One region of the Sphingobium sp. B2 genome, then DNA from elsewhere that is predicted to be linked to it. Evidence: riboswitches for the same ligand, from Rfam matches in the RefSeq annotation. Region 1 holds a riboswitch; the other holds the start of a gene.
What was found. A riboswitch is a leader RNA that binds a small molecule or an ion and turns the genes downstream of it on or off. The one in region 1 is predicted to bind thiamine pyrophosphate.
Positions count from the first base shown of each region.

Region 2: another riboswitch for thiamine pyrophosphate. It lies ahead of FE851_RS17070 (TonB-dependent receptor); the one in region 1 lies ahead of thiC (phosphomethylpyrimidine synthase ThiC).

Region 1 covers NZ_VDBZ01000001.1:120,990-129,701, forward strand. Annotated here, with positions in the region: gene FE851_RS00605 (circularly permuted type 2 ATP-grasp protein) at 1-2,328, opposite strand, end outside; gene FE851_RS00610 (transglutaminase family protein) at 2,339-4,003, opposite strand; gene FE851_RS00615 (transglutaminase family protein) at 4,035-5,858, opposite strand; TPP riboswitch at 5,996-6,105, shown strand; gene thiC (phosphomethylpyrimidine synthase ThiC) at 6,150-8,120, shown strand; gene FE851_RS00625 (AbrB/MazE/SpoVT family DNA-binding domain-containing protein) at 8,531-8,712, shown strand, end outside.
Region 2 covers NZ_VDBZ01000002.1:292,329-301,040, reverse strand. Annotated here, with positions in the region: gene FE851_RS17085 (LysR family transcriptional regulator) at 28-957, shown strand; gene FE851_RS17080 (M3 family metallopeptidase) at 1,049-3,073, opposite strand; gene tenA (thiaminase II) at 3,218-3,880, opposite strand; gene FE851_RS17070 (TonB-dependent receptor) at 3,895-6,039, opposite strand; TPP riboswitch at 6,030-6,157, opposite strand; gene FE851_RS17065 (carbohydrate porin) at 6,348-7,523, shown strand; gene FE851_RS17060 (MFS transporter) at 7,520-8,712, opposite strand, start outside.

The DNA of each region.
Region 1 (8,712 bases):
CAGCGGGCTGAGCCGGGCGACCAGTGCATCGGCCAGGCGTCTGGGTTCCTCCGGCATCCCGTCCGTGCGCAGGGTCGGCAGGGCGGCGACATGGTCGGCCAGACGCTGCGCCTGATAGACGATGGCGCGCGGATTATACGGCTCCAGCGCGACAAGATCGCGCACCGGCGGCAGCGCCGGGCCGGTCAGATAGCGGGTACGATAGCTGATCTGGCTATCATTAAGGTCCAGCAGGACGGTCAGGTCGTCCGCGCTCGCGCCTTCGCCGCCGAACAGGCCAAGCAGGCGGCAGCCATTGATCGCTCGCTCCATCCGGCGGCCCATATCGTGAAAGCGCCAGCCCTCGCTCCGGCCCATATTTTCCGCCGCCAGCCCCGACAGCGCCGAAATCCGCTCGATCATGCGCGACGATGCGTCGAGCAGGGTTTCGGTCACCGCGCCGTCGAATGTCGGCAGCGGCAGGCGAACGAGCCGCCAGAAGTCGCTTGCCAGCCGGTCGCGCAGCCCTTCGCCGATATTGCCGACGCTGGCCATCAGCGCCCGGACGCTACCCGATTGGCGCGCATCGCCCAGCGCGGTCGCACAGATCGGGCCGATGGGGCCGCCGCCATCACGGGCGATCGCGCCCCACAGCACCAGTTGCCCGACCAGCCGGTTCATCGTCGGCGACGCGACCGACGGGCCAAGGTCCGCCTCTATCGATCCGCCGACGATGGCGCGGATCAGCCGCAGCGTCATTTCCGTCCGCTCGATATAGCGGCCCAGCCAATAGAGATTGTCCGCCGCCTTGGCCGGCAACATCCCGCCGATCCGCCGGATCGCGGGCGCGCCGCCGCCCAACAGGGTGTCGGGCGGCACGGCCACGCTATCGACCACGCACATGTCGGCGGACATGTCGCCCTTGCCCATCAGCGCGGCGCGGATGTCGCCATGGCCCGCCAGCCGCGCAAAGGCGCCGGGCATCACCCGCCACTGGCCCTGCGCGTCGCGCGCCACGAACACGCGCAGGGTGAAGGGCAGGGGGGTGAGGCGCCCGTCGACCACCGCCGGGGTGGTGGACAGCTTCACCACTTCCTGTCCCACATAATCCATCGGCCGCCGCGCCATCGCTTCGGCCAGCATGGCGCGCTGCGGCGCGTCCAGCGCCGATCCGGGGGTGAAGCGCGCATCGGGCAGGCCCGCCACATCCTGGTCGAAGGCCGATCCGACGACCAGTTGATCCAGCCGGTCGCGCACATAGGTGCGCTCCCCTCTCTGCCCGCACCACCAGGTTGCGATATTGGGCAGGATCAGGTCCGCGCCCAGCAGCGCCTTGCTCAGTTGCGGCAGGAAGGCAGCGAAGGCGCGCGATTCGATCACGCCCGCGCCCGGCCAGTTGCTCAGCACCAATCCGCCGCGCGCGCAGGCGTCGAACAGGTCGGGCACGCCGATGCGCGACTTGCTGTCGAAGGCCAGCGGGTCCATGAAGCGGCTGTCCATCCAGCGCCACAAACCATCGATGCGCTTCAACCCCTGGATGGTGCGGACGAACAATTGCCCGTCGGTGACGATCAGATCGTCGCCCTCGACCAATAACAACCCCAGATACCGGGCCAGATGCGCCTGTTCGGCATAGCTCTGGTTGAAACGACCCGGCGTCAGCAGGCCGATGCGTGGGTCCGATCGTTCGCAATCGGCGGCCAGTCCCCGGCGCAGATCGTCGAAAAAGGGGGCCAGCCGCCGCGTGTTCATCGCGCCCAGCAGGTCGCCGGTCGCACGCGACCAGGCCAGCCGGTTTTCCAGCGCATAGCCAACGCCCACCGGCGTCCGTACCCGGTCGGCCAGCACGCGCCATTCGCCCGCCGGGCCGCGCCCGATGTCGGCGGCATAGAAATGCAGGTGATGGCCGCGCGGGGGCGGGGTGCTGTTCATCACCCGCCAATAATGCGGGCTGCCGGTGATCACGCTGGCGGGCAGCTTGCCGTCGCGGACCAGCGACTGGCTCCCGTAAATATCGCCTATCACCTGTTCCAGCAATTCGGCGCGCTGGGCCAGACCCTGCTCGATATGCGCCCACTCGGCCGCATCGATCAGCATCGGGATCGGCCCCAATGGCCAGGATCGTTCCTGTTCGTCGCCGGTCAGGCGGAACGCCATGCCCAGGTCGATCGCCTGCCGCGCGACATTGTCCGCCAGCATGGCCGGGTCGCCCTGCGCCTGCGCCGACAGCCGGTCCAGCATCGTGCGCCAGCGTATCTGCATGGCGGGCGATGCACCGGCGAACAGGTCGCCCGCCGGTGCATTGGCCAGATAGGCGTCGGCCCAGTTCGCATATATGGCGGTTTCCACCCGGTCGCCCTTACGCGCCCGGATGCCTGAAACGCAGGTCGAGCGTCATCGGAAATTCACCGGCCGGTTCGGCGGCGGGCATATCGACCGGGCCGGGGGTGTGGCCATGGTCCTGAAAGCGCGCCTTGCGCCGCGCTTCGGCTTCATATCCGTTGATCGGCAGCGTGTCGTAATTGCGCCCGCCCGGATGCGCGACATGATAGACGCAGCCGCCCAGCGACCGGCCGCTCCAGCTGTCCAGCACGTCAAAGGTGAGCGGCGCGTTGACGGGCAGGTTGGGGTGCATGCAATTGGCGGGCGCCCATGCCTTGTAGCGGACACCGCCAACCCCTTCGCCCGGCACCGACGTCGCCGTCATCGGCACCTGCCGTCCATTGCACGCAACGATATGCCGCCCGGCCACCAGACCCGTGGCGCGGACCTGCAACCGCTCGGTCGAACTGTCGACATAGCGCACCGTGCCGCCGATCGCCCCGGTTTCGCCCAGCACGTTCCACGGTTCGAGCGCATGGCTGATCTCCAGCCCCACGCCGCCCGCGTCGACACTGCCATGGATGGGGAAGCGGAACTGCCGCTGCGCCTCGAACCAGTTGGGATCGAAATCATAACCCGCGGCCCGCAGGTCGGACAGGATTTCCAGAAAATCGGCCCAGACGAAATGGGGCAGCATGAAGCGATCGTGCAGCGTCGTCCCCCAGCGCACCAGATTGCCCTGCTGCGGCTGCCGCCAGAACCACGCCGCCAGCGCCCGGATCAGCAATTGCTGCGCCAGGCTCATCCGCGCTTCGGGCGGCATTTCAAAACCGCGAAACTCCAGCAGCCCCAGCCGTCCGGTCGGCCCATCGGGCGAGAACATCTTGTCGATGCAGATTTCGGTGCGGTGGGTGTTGCCCGTCACATCGACCAGCAGGTTGCGGAACAGCCGATCGACCAGCCAGGGGGCCGGGGGTGCGCCTTCCCCGGCAAAGGGATTGGGCACCTGCGCCAGCGCGATCTCCAGTTCATAGAGGCCATCATGCCGCGCCTCGTCGATGCGCGGCGCCTGGCTCGTCGGCCCGATGCACAGGCCCGAAAACAGGTAGGAAAGCGAAGGGTGCCGCTGCCAGTAGAGGACGAAGCTCTTGAGCAGGTCGGGCCGCCGGATGAAGGGCGAATCGTTGAGCGTCGGGCCGCCCAGCACGATATGATTGCCCCCGCCGGTGCCGACCGACCGGCCATCGACCATGAACTTGTCGGCGGTCAGGTCGCATTCGCGGGCATAGGCGTATAGCTGTTCGGTGATCGCGACCGTTTCGTCCCAACTGGATGCGGGATGGACATTCACCTCGATCACGCCGGGGTCGGGCGTGGCTTTCAGCACCGCGATGCGCGGATCGGGCGGGGGCGAATAGCCCTCGATCCGCACCGGAATCCGCAACGCTTCGGCTGCCGCCTCGACCTCGGCGATCAGCTCCAGATAATCTTCCAGCGCCTGTACCGGCGGCAGGAATACCGACAGATAATGGCCGCGCGGCTCCACCGTCACGGCGGTACGGACCGCCGCTTCGATGATCACCTGTTCCCCCCGGTCCTGCGCGGCCCTGCCGCCCTCCGGCCCGCCGACCCGCTGCGATTGCTGCGCGCGCACCTCCTCGACCTCGGCCTGCTGCATCACCTGCGCCCGAAAATCGGGCAAAGGCTCGCGCGGCTCTGTCTCTTATACACATCTAGATGTGTATAAGAGACAGGTCCTGCGCGGCCATGCCGCCCTCCGGCCCGGCGACCCGCTGCGATTGCTGCGCGCGCACCTCCTCGACATCGGCCTGCTGCATCACCTGCGCCCGAAAATCGGGCAAAGGCTCGCGCGGCTCACTGGTGTCGCGGGGGTGGATATAGGGATAGTCCGACGGCGGGACATAAGGCAGCGACCCCAGCGGCAGGCGATACCCCAGCGCCGAATCCCCCGGCACCGCGAACAGCTTGCCGCGCCGCAATTGCCAGATTTCGCTCTGCCAGCGCGGCGTGCTCGCCTGCGACTGCCAGCGCTGCACCGGCAGGACATAGCCGACCGGCTGGTCCAGGCCACGCTCGAACGTCTTGACCATCCGCGCGCGCGCTTCGGGATCGCTGATCTTGGGATCGTCGGTGGTGGCGTTGATCGGCAGTTCCGATTCCTTGATCGACCAGACCGCCGGATCTTCAAAGACCGCATGGGTATAGTCGTCGGAAAAGCCCATATGGGCTGCCATATGGCTCAGGAAAGCGCGGGCGTCGTCGGGCGTCACGCTGCGCGCGCCGTCGGGCGCATCGTCGGGCGCGATCAGGCTTTCATCGTGCCAGATCGGCGTGCCGTCCGTCCGCCAATAGACGGCATAGGCCCAACGCGGCAGGCTTTCGCCCGGATACCATTTGCCCTGTCCATGATGCAGCAGGCCGCCCGGCGCGAACTGGCCGCGCAGCTTGCGGATCAGCCGGTCGGCATAGGCCGCCTTGGTCGGGCCGACCGCATCGCCATTCCATTCGCCCGCATCGCCGCCATCCACCGCCACGAAGGTCGGCTCGCCACCGATCGTCAGCCGCATGTCCTGCGCCTGCAAATCCGCGTCCACCTTCGCCCCCAGCGCCATTACCGCGTCCCATCGCTTGTCGGTGAAGGGCTTGGTGATCCGCACCGCCTCGGCAATGCGGCTGACGGTCATCGCGAAATCGAAATTGACCTCGGCAGGTTCGGCCATGCCGCTGATCGGCGCGGCGGACTTGTAGTGCGGCGTCGCGCAGAGCGGGATATGGCCTTCGCCCGCAAACATGCCGCTGGTCGCGTCCAGCGCCACCCAGCCCGCGCCCGGCACATAGGCCTCTGCCCAGGCGTGCAGGTCGACGACATCCTGGCTGACCCCCTTTGGCCCCTCGATCGGCTCGACGTCCGCGACCAGCTGGATCGAATAGCCAGACACGAAGCGCGCGGCAAAGCCCAGCCGACGCAGCAATTGCACCAGCAGCCAGGCGGAATCGCGGCATGACCCGGTGCCGATCTCCAGCGTCTCCTCCGGCGTCTGGACGCCCGCTTCCATGCGGATGACATAGCCGACCTGCTGTTGCAGGCGGCGGTTCACCTCGACCAGGAAGTCGACGGTACGGCTTTCATGCCCGGCATATTGGTCCACCATCTTTTCGAACAGCGGCCCTTGTGGCTCGACATCGAAATAGGCGGCCAGATCGGTTTTCAGCTGCTCGTCATAGGCGAACGGATAATTTTCCGCGTACGGCTCCACGAAGAAATCGAACGGGTTGATGATGTCCAGATCGGCCAGCAGGTCGACCTCTATCGTGAAATGATCGACTGGCTCTGGAAAGACGATGCGCGCCAGCCAGTTGCCGTGCGGGTCCTGCTGCCAGTTCAGGAAATGCCCCGCCGGCTCGATTTTCAGCGCATAATTGGGCACTTTGGTCCGGCTGTGCGGCGCGGGGCGCAGGCGGATGACCTGCGGACCAAGCCGGATCGGGCGGCTGTAGCGATAGGCAGTGCGGTGGTGGAGCGCGGCTTTGAGCATGGCGGGATCAAACGCTACCCCCTGTTGCAATGCAATATGCAAATGGTTCGGGGGGCAAAGAATCTGCGCGGCTCCGGCCCGCCCCGGCGATGCAGCGACAAGTCACTGGACCCCGCCCGCCAAACCCATTACCCTTGCCGCCATCCCCGGGGGACCGTCCGCAGACGGTTGAGAGGCGGCTTTGTGGCCGCGACCCGCTGAACCTGATCCGGCTAACACCGGCGTAGGGAGGGTTAAGCGCGCACTCACACCGCCCGCATTCTCTCTCTTTCGCTGCAAGGAGAGTGACTTATGGCAGACGTCCCCGCCCGTACAGAGATGCCCGAAGCCGAAGGCTTCATCCGCCGGCAGGCGGCAATGAACGTTACCACTGGCGCTATCCGTGGATCGAAGAAAATCCATGTCGGCCCGCTCAACGTCGCAATGCGCGAAATCACGCTGGAACCGGGCAGCGGCGAGCCGCCGGTGCGGGTCTATGACACGTCCGGCCCTTATACCGATCCCAATGCGCAGATCGACATCATGGCGGGCCTGCCGCAATTGCGCCGCGACTGGATCATGGCGCGCGGCGATGTGGAGGATTATGATCCGCGCGCAGTAAAGCCCGAAGATAACGGCCTCAAAGGCCCGGATCGCTCCGGCGGCGTCGCCCAATTCCCCGGTCATCACCGCCGTCCGCTGCGCGCCAAACCCGGCGCGAATGTCAGCCAGATGCACTATGCCCGCCGCGGCATCATCACGCCGGAAATGGAATATGTCGCGGAACGCGAAAATCTGGGCCGCGCGCGCCTCGCCGAATATATCCGCGACGGGCAGGATTGGGGCGCGGCCATCCCCGATTATGTGACGCCCGAATTCGTCCGTGACGAAGTCGCGCGCGGCCGGGCGATCATCCCCAGCAACATCAACCACCCCGAATCCGAACCGATGGCGATCGGCCGCAATTTCCTGGTCAAGATCAACGCCAATATCGGCAACTCCGCCGTCGCCAGCGACGTCGCGTCCGAAGTCGACAAGCTGGTCTGGTCGATCCGCTGGGGCGCGGACACGGTGATGGACCTGTCCACGGGCCGCAACATCCATGACACGCGCGAATGGATCATCCGCAACTCGCCCGTGCCGATCGGCACCGTCCCCATCTATCAAGCGCTCGAAAAGGTCGGCGGCGTGGCCGAGGAACTGACCTGGGATATTTTCCGCGACACGCTGATCGAGCAGGCCGAACAGGGCGTCGATTATTTCACCATCCATGCGGGCGTCCGCCTCGCCTATATCCCGATGACGGCGAAGCGCGTCACCGGCATCGTCTCGCGCGGCGGCTCGATCATGGCGAAATGGTGCCTCAGCCATCACAAGGAAAGCTTCCTCTACGAGCATTTCGACGAGATCACCGAAATCTGCAAAGCCTATGACATCGCCTACAGCCTGGGCGACGGCCTGCGCCCCGGCTCGATCGCCGACGCCAATGACGAAGCGCAGTTTTCCGAACTCTACACGCTCGGCGAACTCACCAAACGCGCCTGGGCGCAGGATGTGCAGGTGATGATCGAGGGGCCGGGCCATGTCCCCATGCACAAGATCAAGCAGAATATGGACAAGCAGCTCGAAGCCTGCGGCGAAGCCCCCTTCTATACGCTGGGGCCGCTCACTACCGACATCGCGCCGGGATACGACCATATCACCAGCGGCATCGGCGCGGCCATGATCGGCTGGTACGGCACGGCGATGCTCTGCTATGTCACGCCCAAGGAGCATCTGGGCCTGCCCGACCGCGACGATGTGAAGGTCGGCGTCGTCACCTACAAGCTGGCCGCCCACGCCGCCGATCTCGCCAAGGGCCACCCCGCCGCCAAGGTCCGCGACGACGCCCTGAGCCGCGCCCGCTTCGAATTCCGCTGGCGCGACCAGTTCAACTTGAGCCTCGATCCCGACACCGCCGAACAATATCACGACCAGACGCTCCCCGCCGAAGGCGCGAAGTCAGCCCATTTCTGCTCGATGTGCGGCCCCAAATTCTGCTCGATGAAAATCACGCAGGAGGTCCGCGATTTCGCCGCAAAGCAAAATCAGGACGCCGACACCTTCATCGCCGCCAATCCTCCCCGGCACGGGGAAGGGGACCGTCCGGCGCAGCCGAACGGTGGAGGGCGCGCACCGCTGGACGCCGCCACCGCTGAAAAGGGTATGGCGGAAATGAGCCGGGTGTTCAGGGAAACCGGCAGCGAGCTATATATGGGCGCTGGGGACAGGGAACGGGATTGAGGGGTAGGATGATCCGGTATTGGCTGAACAGATTTTTGGGACGATCGGTCCGGCAACCGTTGGCTGTAGCTAATTACTCTCCGTTGCCGCCGCATCCAGCCAATGTGCCGGGCACATTCTATGTTGAGGATGGTTGCTGCATATCCTGTGGCGTTTGGGAAGATGTGGCCCCCGATCTGCTGGCTTGGGTACCCGATGGAGAAACGCCACATTGCTATGTTTCCCATCAGCCAGAAACCGAGGATGAGTTTGGTCGGATGATGGACGCAATGCACGTTGGTGAAGTGGATTGTATCAGAGCGCGGAATTGCCGCCCCGATTGGGCGGAGCATTTAAGAAGGGCAGGACTGGGCGATCAGATCGATTCCGATTAAATTGGCAATCGCGACATATTGCGTTATAACTCCCGTATGAACACCCCCCTCAAAATCACGAAAATCGGCAATAGCGCCGGGGTCATCCTGCCCAAGGAGTTGCTGGCGCAGTTGCGCGTCGGGCCGGGGGACATGCTCTATGTCACGCAAGCGCCCGACGGTATCCGGTTGACCGCCGCCGACCCCGATTTCGGGGCCAAGATGGATTTGGCCGAACA
Region 2 (8,712 bases), on a different contig from region 1:
GCTCATACATTCTGCTGTATGGATTGAATGGATTTTCGCGAACTTCGTACCTTCAGAATGGTCGCCCACACGGGGAGCTTCAGCCGGGCGGCCGAGGAGTTGAGAGTTGCTCAACCGGCTCTCAGTCGCCAGGTCGCGCGGCTTGAGGAGGAATTGAAGGTCGCGCTGTTCGTTCGGCACGGCCGCGGCGTCGCTTTGACGCCGGCTGGCGCCCGATTGCTCGATCGCGCCGAAATCATGCTCCATTACCTGCACGAAACCGCCGACGTCGTGCGCGATGACGATGCGCAGGAACGCGGGCGCTTGGCGGTCGGGCTCACGCCCGCGATCGGACATGCAATCGGACCGGCGTTGATCCGACGGTTTCGCGAGCGATGGCCGAAGGCGACCCTTTATGTAAGGGAGGGTTTGAGCACGTCATTGCAGACATGGTTGCTGGACGGCAGCGTGCAGGCCGCAGTCGTCTACAACCAACCGTTGCTCGAAGCCTTCGACATCATTCCGTTGTTCAGCGAACCCATGGCGCTGGTCGCTCCGCCGCATGAGACCCCGCGCACCCTGCGCTTTAGCGAACTGGCGGAACTTCCCCTGATCCTGCCCGCCATGCCGCACAGCAATCGCAGGCTGATAGAGCAGACTGCAATCCAGCACAGCACAAAGCTGCGCGTGGTGCTCGAAGTCGATAGCGTGGCCTTGACCAGGCAGTTGGTGCGCGAAGGCCTGGGCTACTCGATCACTGCGGAACTCTCTTTGCAAACAGCCATGGCCGAAGGTCTGGTGACGGCGCACCGCATAGAGCGGCCAATATTGCGATCGCAAGTCGGTCTGGCGACGTTGCGGGATCTGCGCGACAGCATTCTGGTGCAAAGCTGGGTAGAGATGCTGACATCGGAATTGAAGACGCTGGTGTCCAGCGGCCCCTGGTCTCGCACGGCGAAATGGCTGGGCAGGCATTAGAGCAACAAGGCGATCCAGAGTTCCGACGGCATCGACTATTTGCCGCTAACCGGACACTGGCATCGTCAAAGCCAGAAGCCTGCCCCAAGCCTTACGCCGCTAGTCCCAGCGCGCGCAGCAGGGCGGCGGAATCGGGTTGACGTCCCCGGAAGGCAACGAAATTGTCGATTGCCGGGCGCGATCCGCCGCGCGCCAGAACATGGTCGCGAAACAGGCCGCCCAGCGCGGCGCGATCCGCCTTATCTTCGGCAAAGGCTTCAAAGGCGTCAGCGGACAGGCGTTCGGCCCACAAATAGCTGTAATAGCCAGCGGCATAACCGCCTGCAAAAATATGGCTGAAACTGTGCGAGAAGCGATGCCATGCCGGAGGGTGGATCACTGCCACATCCTGGCGCACGGCAGCGACAATCTCTTGTACTGTCGGGCCATCCTCTTGCGCCGCCGACTGGTGCAGGCGCAGATCGAACAGGGCAAATTCGACCTGCCGCAGCAGCGCCACCGCGCCCATGAAACGCCGCGCCGCCAGCATCCTTGCGATCATGGCTTCGTCCAGTGGCAGGCCGCTTTCCTCATGCGCGGACACGCGCCGCAACATTGCGGGTTCCCAGGCGAAATTCTCCATGAACTGGCTGGGCAGTTCCACCGCGTCCCATTCGACGCCGGATATGCCACCGACCGATGGCACATCCACCTGCGTCAGCAGATGATGGAGGCAATGGCCCATTTCGTGGAACAGGGTCACCATTTCCTGATGGGTCAGATGCGCCGGGCGATCCGCGCTGCCGCTGGCGAAATTGCACACCAGATAGGCGATGGGAATGTGCACCGTCTCGGCTTCGCGCAAGCGTGGGCGACACACGTCCATCCATGCTCCGCCACGCTTGCCAGCGCGAGCGAACAGATCGCAATAGAGCGCGGCTATCGGTACGCCATCGGCATCATGCACGGTGAAATAGCGCACATCCTCATGCCAGACCGGCGCGCCGTCGGCTGGTCGGATGTCCACCCCGTACAGTTCGGTGACCAGCGCAAAGAGGCCATCCAATATACGCGCGAGTGGCAGATGTGCGCGAATCTCCGCCTCGTCCAGGGCGTGGACCGCGCGCCGCATTCGCTCGGTCGCATAGGCGATATCCCAAGGCTCCAACCGGTCGATACCCAGCTGCGCCTGCGCAAATTTCGCCAGTTCGGCCAGTTCCCGCTCCGCATGGGGGCGGGCGCGCCGGGCAAGATCGACCAGAAATGCATCGACTTCTTCACCATCGCGCGCCATTTTGGTGGAGAGCGACAAGGCGACAGGGTCGGCATAGCCCAACAGCCCCGCCGCCGCCTGCCGCAACGCCAGCAACTGTGTAATCCGGTCGCTATTGTCGAACTGCCCGGCATGAGGCCCCTGATCGGAGGCGCGGGTGCCATAGGCCTCATAAACGGTGTGCCGTAGATCGCGATCGTCGGCAAAGCCGGTAATCGCGCGCACCGACGGCGCGTGAAGATCGACCAACCAGCCATCCAGGCCCTTCGCCTCCGCCGTACGGGCCATGGCGTTGCGGTCACTTTCCGGCACGCCTGCCAGTCGGGCGGGGTCGGTGATGTGCAGCGTCCAGGCTTCGGTCGCGTCCATGACCGCATTGGCAAATTCGGTCGCCAAACGTCCCTGTGCCACGCTGTTGGCGGCAAAGGCCTCCCGCTCCGCGCCGTCCAGGCCCACGCCAGACAGCTCAAACCCTTGCAATGTCAGCGCTAGCGCGCGTGCCTGCGCTTCGTCCAGCCCGTCGCGCGGGATGGCGGCCAGCGCGTCATAGAGCGCGCGATCCTGCCCGACTTCGGCAAAATAGCTGTCGATCATCGGTTGCGCGTCGCCATGCGCCGCGCGCAGTTCGGGGGTGTTCGCGACCCCGACCAGATGGGACACGGTCTGCCATACCCGCGACAGGGCGGCATCGGCGCGATCCTTGGCCAGAAAGATCGCGTCATAGCCTTGCGCGCTGGCACAGCGCCGCATCGCCGCGCGATGATCGGCAATCGCCGTTTCGACAGCGGGCAGGATGTGGTCGGGCCGAATGTCGCCAAAACGCGGGTGCAGGCCGGAATCGAGCAGGGGGTTCGTCTGTGTCATGACGCTTCTTTACACAGGGCAATATGCCCTGTCTGCCCGCATCCACTCGCTTGATCGAGGCGAACGCCCATTCCATCCGCCGCGATATGCCGGACGCCCGAATGGGCCATGCACCCCCGCTTGGGCCAACGGACTATTGGCGGATCAGACCGGCCAGCTTTCCAGCCGCCAGGCCGAATCCCAGAACATCCACTCATAACGGGTCGCGTTGCGGAAGGCGCGGGCCATGGTGTCGCGCACCGCCGGAGTCGTGGCGGCGGCCGCTTCGTCCACCAGCGCGCGAACCCGGTCGGTCGCCGCGCCAAAACCGGGATCGGCATAGGTCTCGATCCATGGCGCATAGGGGTTGGGGCTGACGGCGCGCGGCTTGACGGCGCAGCCGACTTCCCAATAGACCCAGAAACAGGGCAGGATGCCAGCAACCAATTCCTCATAGCTGCGGGTCGCGGCCAGGCTGGCGAGATAGCTGGTATAGCCAAGGCAGGAGGGGGTCGGCTCGGCACCCTGCGCTGTGGTTGCACTGATGCCGAACTGAGCGAAGAAGGCCTGATGCAGCGCTTCTTCAACCTGCACCGCAACTTTCGCGCCGTCGGAAAATTCCAGCCGCCCTGCGGCACTGGGCGCGCGGGCCGCGGCGATCGCCAATGTGCGGGCATATTCAGCCAGATAGAGGCTGTCCTGCACGATATAATGTTGGAAGCTATCGCGTGGCAATGTTCCGTCTGCCAGCGCGGTCAGGAATGGATGGGCCAGGATAGCCTGCCGCAACGGGGCGACGTCTGCCCAGATCTGATCGCAAAAGCCCATCGCCATGTCCTTCGTCAAAAGCGCACGGATGCGCTGGCGCCAAATTGGCGGCCGGTGTTGATGGTGAAACTGTCGAACGGTCCATCAGGGCCAAGGCCCAGCAGTAGCGGCAATTGCTGCTGGCCAAAAGCCGAGATCGCCCAGCGCTTGTCGAGCAGGTTCTTGGCCCAAAGGTCGAACGTCCATGCCCCGTGGCTGACGCCTATACGCCCATCAACCGAGGTGTAGCCAGGTGAATGGAGGATATTGTCGATCTCGAAATCGACGCGAGAGACATAGGCGACACTAAGCCGAACATTGACAGTCGCAGGTCCGGCCGCGCCCTGCCAGCCAATACCGCTGTTGATGGTCCAGTCCGGCGCGTTGGGGGTGCGCTTGCCGCTCATGTCCAGGATAGCGGGTTCACCCGGTTCTGGCGTGGGGTTGGGCGTGAAATAGGTGCCGGTGCGGCTGTGGGTCCAGGCCAGCCCGCTATCCAGGCTGAAGCCCGCGCCCAGCGCCGCCTGCGCCGAAGCTTCGATCCCGTGGACATCGACCTGTGGCACCGACAGGACGACCGAATTGCCAAGAAACACGGTGTTCTGGAAATTGTCATAGTCAGTGATGAAGCCCGCAAGCGACAGGCGGATACGCCCATCCGCGCTCTCACCCTTGACGCCCGCCTCGACCGAGCGGGTGGTTTCGGCCGGGAACACGGCCTGCCATACATCGGTCGGGCCGGGCAGGGGGTTGAAACCGCCCGCCTTGAAACCGATCGCGCCGGTGACATAGGCGGTCAGATGATCGGTCGGGCGCCAGGCGAGGGACAGTTTGGGCTGCCATTTCTCGAACGTCCGGGCACGTTGCGCGACCGTCGTTCCACTCACAGTACCGACCGTATCTTCCTTGCGCCGGTCGCGGTCATAGCGCAGCGCCAGCGTGGCTTCGACCTTTGGCGCAATATCGTAGCTCGCCTGCCCGAAAACACCGATCTGGCTGGAGCGGGTTTCCGCGCGCAGCGCTTCGCTGCCGAACAGCAGCGGCCCGAAATCATCGGTCCGGTTGCGCTCCAGCCGCTGGTAGAAGAGGCCGACATGCCAGCGCAGTGGCCCATCCCCGCGTGACGTCAGCCGGGTTTCGCTGGTCCAGGCTTTTATATCAACAGGTTGGGAGATGGGTTGAATACCATCCGGGAACAATGGTGCGCCGAACAGCGTCAATGGCTTGTCGTTGCGAAAATCCAGTTCTTCAACGAAATCCTTATGATAATCGTCATAGCCGCCGGTCCATGTGAAGAGCAGCCCGTCACCCGCTTCCTGTTCATAGCTGGCCTGCGCGCCCCACCATGTACGCGATGCCCGCCCTTCAAAATCCCCGAACGGGTCGGTCAGTGCCGCGCCCGACAGTCGCCCGCCATAAAGGCCAGTAACATTGCCCGATGAAATATAGGCCGCCCCGCCTTCTTCATTGGCCCAGCCCAGGCGAAAGCGGAACGTCGCCGTTTCGTTCAGCGCAACCTTTGCCTTCAGGCGCAGATTGCGGCTGATGCTGCCATCGACCTTCTTGTCCAGAAAGCTGTTGCGGATGAAGCCGTCGCTGTTGCGATAGGAACCGGCCAGGCGCAATTGCACCTGTTCCGACACCGGGGCGTTGAGCACACCATCGGCGGTCCAGGTCAGGCCGTTGCCGATCCCGACGGCTGCTTCGCCGCCCCAGTCCGGGCCGGGATCGTTGGTCGTCATGGCGATGGCCCCGCCCGATGCCGACCGGCCGAACAAGGCGCCCTGCGGCCCCTTCAAAATCTCGACCCGCGCCAGATCATAGGGGCGTAGCGTGAAGAGTTCGGAATCGGGCAACGCCAATCCGTCGACAATATAGGCGATGGAGGGCGATTGGCTGCGGTTGGTGGATACGCCCCGCACGGATATGAGGTTGGTGCCAGGATCCTGATCGTTGATGATGAAGATGCCGGGCGTTGCCGCGATGAAATCGTCGATCGTGGTCAGGCGCTGCGCGGCGATGGCGGCGGGACCATAGACGGCGATCGTGTCGGGCACCTGGATTTCGGCTTCTGCGCGGCCGCGCGCGGTGACGACGATGCTGTCGTCCGCATGGGCGTAGCCTGAACCCAGTAGCAGTGCGATCGATATTGCAGGCGACATAATGGCGTAAAGACGCATATCCCTATTCCTCCGCCGGTGTGAGCCGGATCAGGTTCGCGGGTTTGCAGACTGGACGCCCCCTGCGCCCGATCCGCCTCTCAGCCCTGACAGCGCCAGGACACCCCGTGGGTTGAAACTGTCGGTGCGCCTATGGCGTCCTGCACCGGGCGTCAATCGATGGCTGAGGGTCTGGCGCATATTCATGCTGAAATGGGGTCGGTTTTCAGTCGACTATGGCGTCTGGCGAGGATCATCCGTTATCGACGCCGCAGCCCGACCTTTATTCTTCCTGTTGCTATGACCTGCGTACCGGCCCTTTTACCATCATGATGATCGCCCCCTTTCTATTGCTGGCCGCTGCGGCGGATGATGCGTTGCCGCGGCGACCCCATTCGCACATCCATGCGGCGGGAGAGATTGACGAGACGCAGGGGCCAGTGCTGCTGGAGGTCACCTATACCGGCGAAGTGATGGCCAATGTAGCGGGCGGATTGAAGCGGCGCGCGCGCTATCTCGATAATCTCGACATAGTGCTGGAGGCCGATCTGGAGGCGACGCTGGGTTGGCGCGGGGCCGAGGCGCATGTTTATGGCCTCTACAATAATGGCGCGTCGATTTCCAACGCGGTGGGGGACGTGCACGCAGTCAGCAATATCGAAACGGGGACGCGGGCGATCAGACTATATGAAGCCTGGATCAACCAGACGATCGCGCCCGGCCTGTCGCTGAAGGCAGGATTATATGATCTCAACTCGGAATTTGACGCGCTCGACGCCGCTGGCGTTTTCGTCGGCAGCGCGCATGGGATCGGCAGCGATATTTCGCTGACGGGTCGCAATGGTCCGTCGATCTTCCCATGGACATCGCTGGCCGCGCGTGTCGAATGGCAGCCGGCCGAGGGCTGGGCTGTGCGCGCGGCGATATTGGACGGGGTACCGGGCGATCCCGATCATCCGGCCCGCACCGCGATCAAACTGGGTAACGGCGATGGCGCGCTGCTGATCGGTGAACTCGACGTGCCGATTGCCGGCGCGCGACTGTTGCTGGGGCATTGGCGCTACACAGCGACGTTCGAAGCCTGGGACGGCAGCATGGGGCGGGGCAATGCCGGGGTCTATCTGCGTGGGGAAATGCCGCTGATGACCGATGGCGATGAGAAGGTGGACGGCTTCTTCCGGCTTGGGACGTCAAGCGGGCGGTTCAATATGTTCGACCGGTTCGCCAGTCTGGGCGTAAAATGGACAGGCGCGGTGAACGGGCGGCCGGAGGACGAACTTGGTTTGGCGGTGGTGACCGCCTCCACATCCCCCGATTATCGCCGAAGCAGTGCCGCGCAGCGCACTGAATCGGTCGCCGAAATCACCTATCGTGCGCCGCTGTCGCCATGGCTCACGGTGCAGCCCAACCTGCAATATGTCCACAATCCCGGCGCTGACCCGACCATCCGCGACGCCTGGGTCGTCGGGCTGCGCTTTGCCATTGGTTCGCGCCTGATCGACTAGGGGTGATCGCATCCGGACTGGCCAGCGCGACGTGCGGCGGGCAGGGCGAATGTGATCAGCAGGCAAAGCGCCATCGGCAGGATCGCGAACAGGAAGAAGGGCCCCGGACCCGCGCCGTTGCCGATCAGCCAGCCACCGGCCAGCGGCCCGCCGATCGCGCCGATACGGGCGACTGCCACGCCAAAGCCAATGGCAGTGGCCAGGCAATCGGGCGGAAAGACGCCGGTGACGACCGCCATGATGCACAGATGGACCCCGACAATGCCGCCGCCCGCCACCAGCAGCAGCAAGTTGGTCGACAAAGTCCCGGCAGACAGGATCGCCAGCAGGGCGAAAGCCGCGATGATCGTGACATAGGCGCCCGCAAGCGCCAGCACGGCATGGTTGCGATCAATCAGCCAGGCGAGCGCCAGAGCGATGACCAGTCCACCCGACTGGATGATGGTGATCGATCGTGCGGCCTGATCCAGCGTGAAGCCCGCCTGCGGCAGCAGGGTCGGCGTCCAACTGATGATAAGATAGAGGCCGAAAGCATTGATACCATAGAGTAATGCAAAAACGATCGTCGGGAACCGCAGCGGCCTGCGCAATATGCGGGCAAGCGGGCGGACAGCGCGGGCGTCAGTTCCGGGCTCTGCTTTCTTTTCGGGCGGAAATAGCAGGAACAGGGCGAGCGCAAGCAGCAATGTCGCTGCGCCCGGCAACAGGAACAGGGCGCGCCAACCGCCCAGCGCGATCAGCGGTGGCGCAATCAGGCCCGCGACGATCGCGCCAAAGGAGATGCCGAGCGATACGATCGTCAACGTGCTTGCGCGTCGCCCCGGCGGCGCCCAGATCGCAGCCAGCGCGGTGACGTTGGGCAGGCATGCACCCAGTGCCAAGCCAGTCAGCAAGCGCCATATGATGAAGCTGGCGATGTTCGTTCCGCTGGCCGTCGCCATGGTCAACAGGCCGATACATATGACCGAGAGGGTGATCATCCGGCGCCGGCCGAAGCGATCCCCCAGCGGCGCCAGCAAAACCGCGCCGACGCCCAGGCCCAGCAATACCGCCGAAAGGGCAAAGCCGAAGCGGGCGGGCGGAATGTCCAGTGCCTTTGCGATATGGGGCAACGCCAGCGGCATCGCTGCCAGATCATAGCCATCGACGAACAGAACCAGCCCGCACAGGAACAGCGACAGGATCAGCC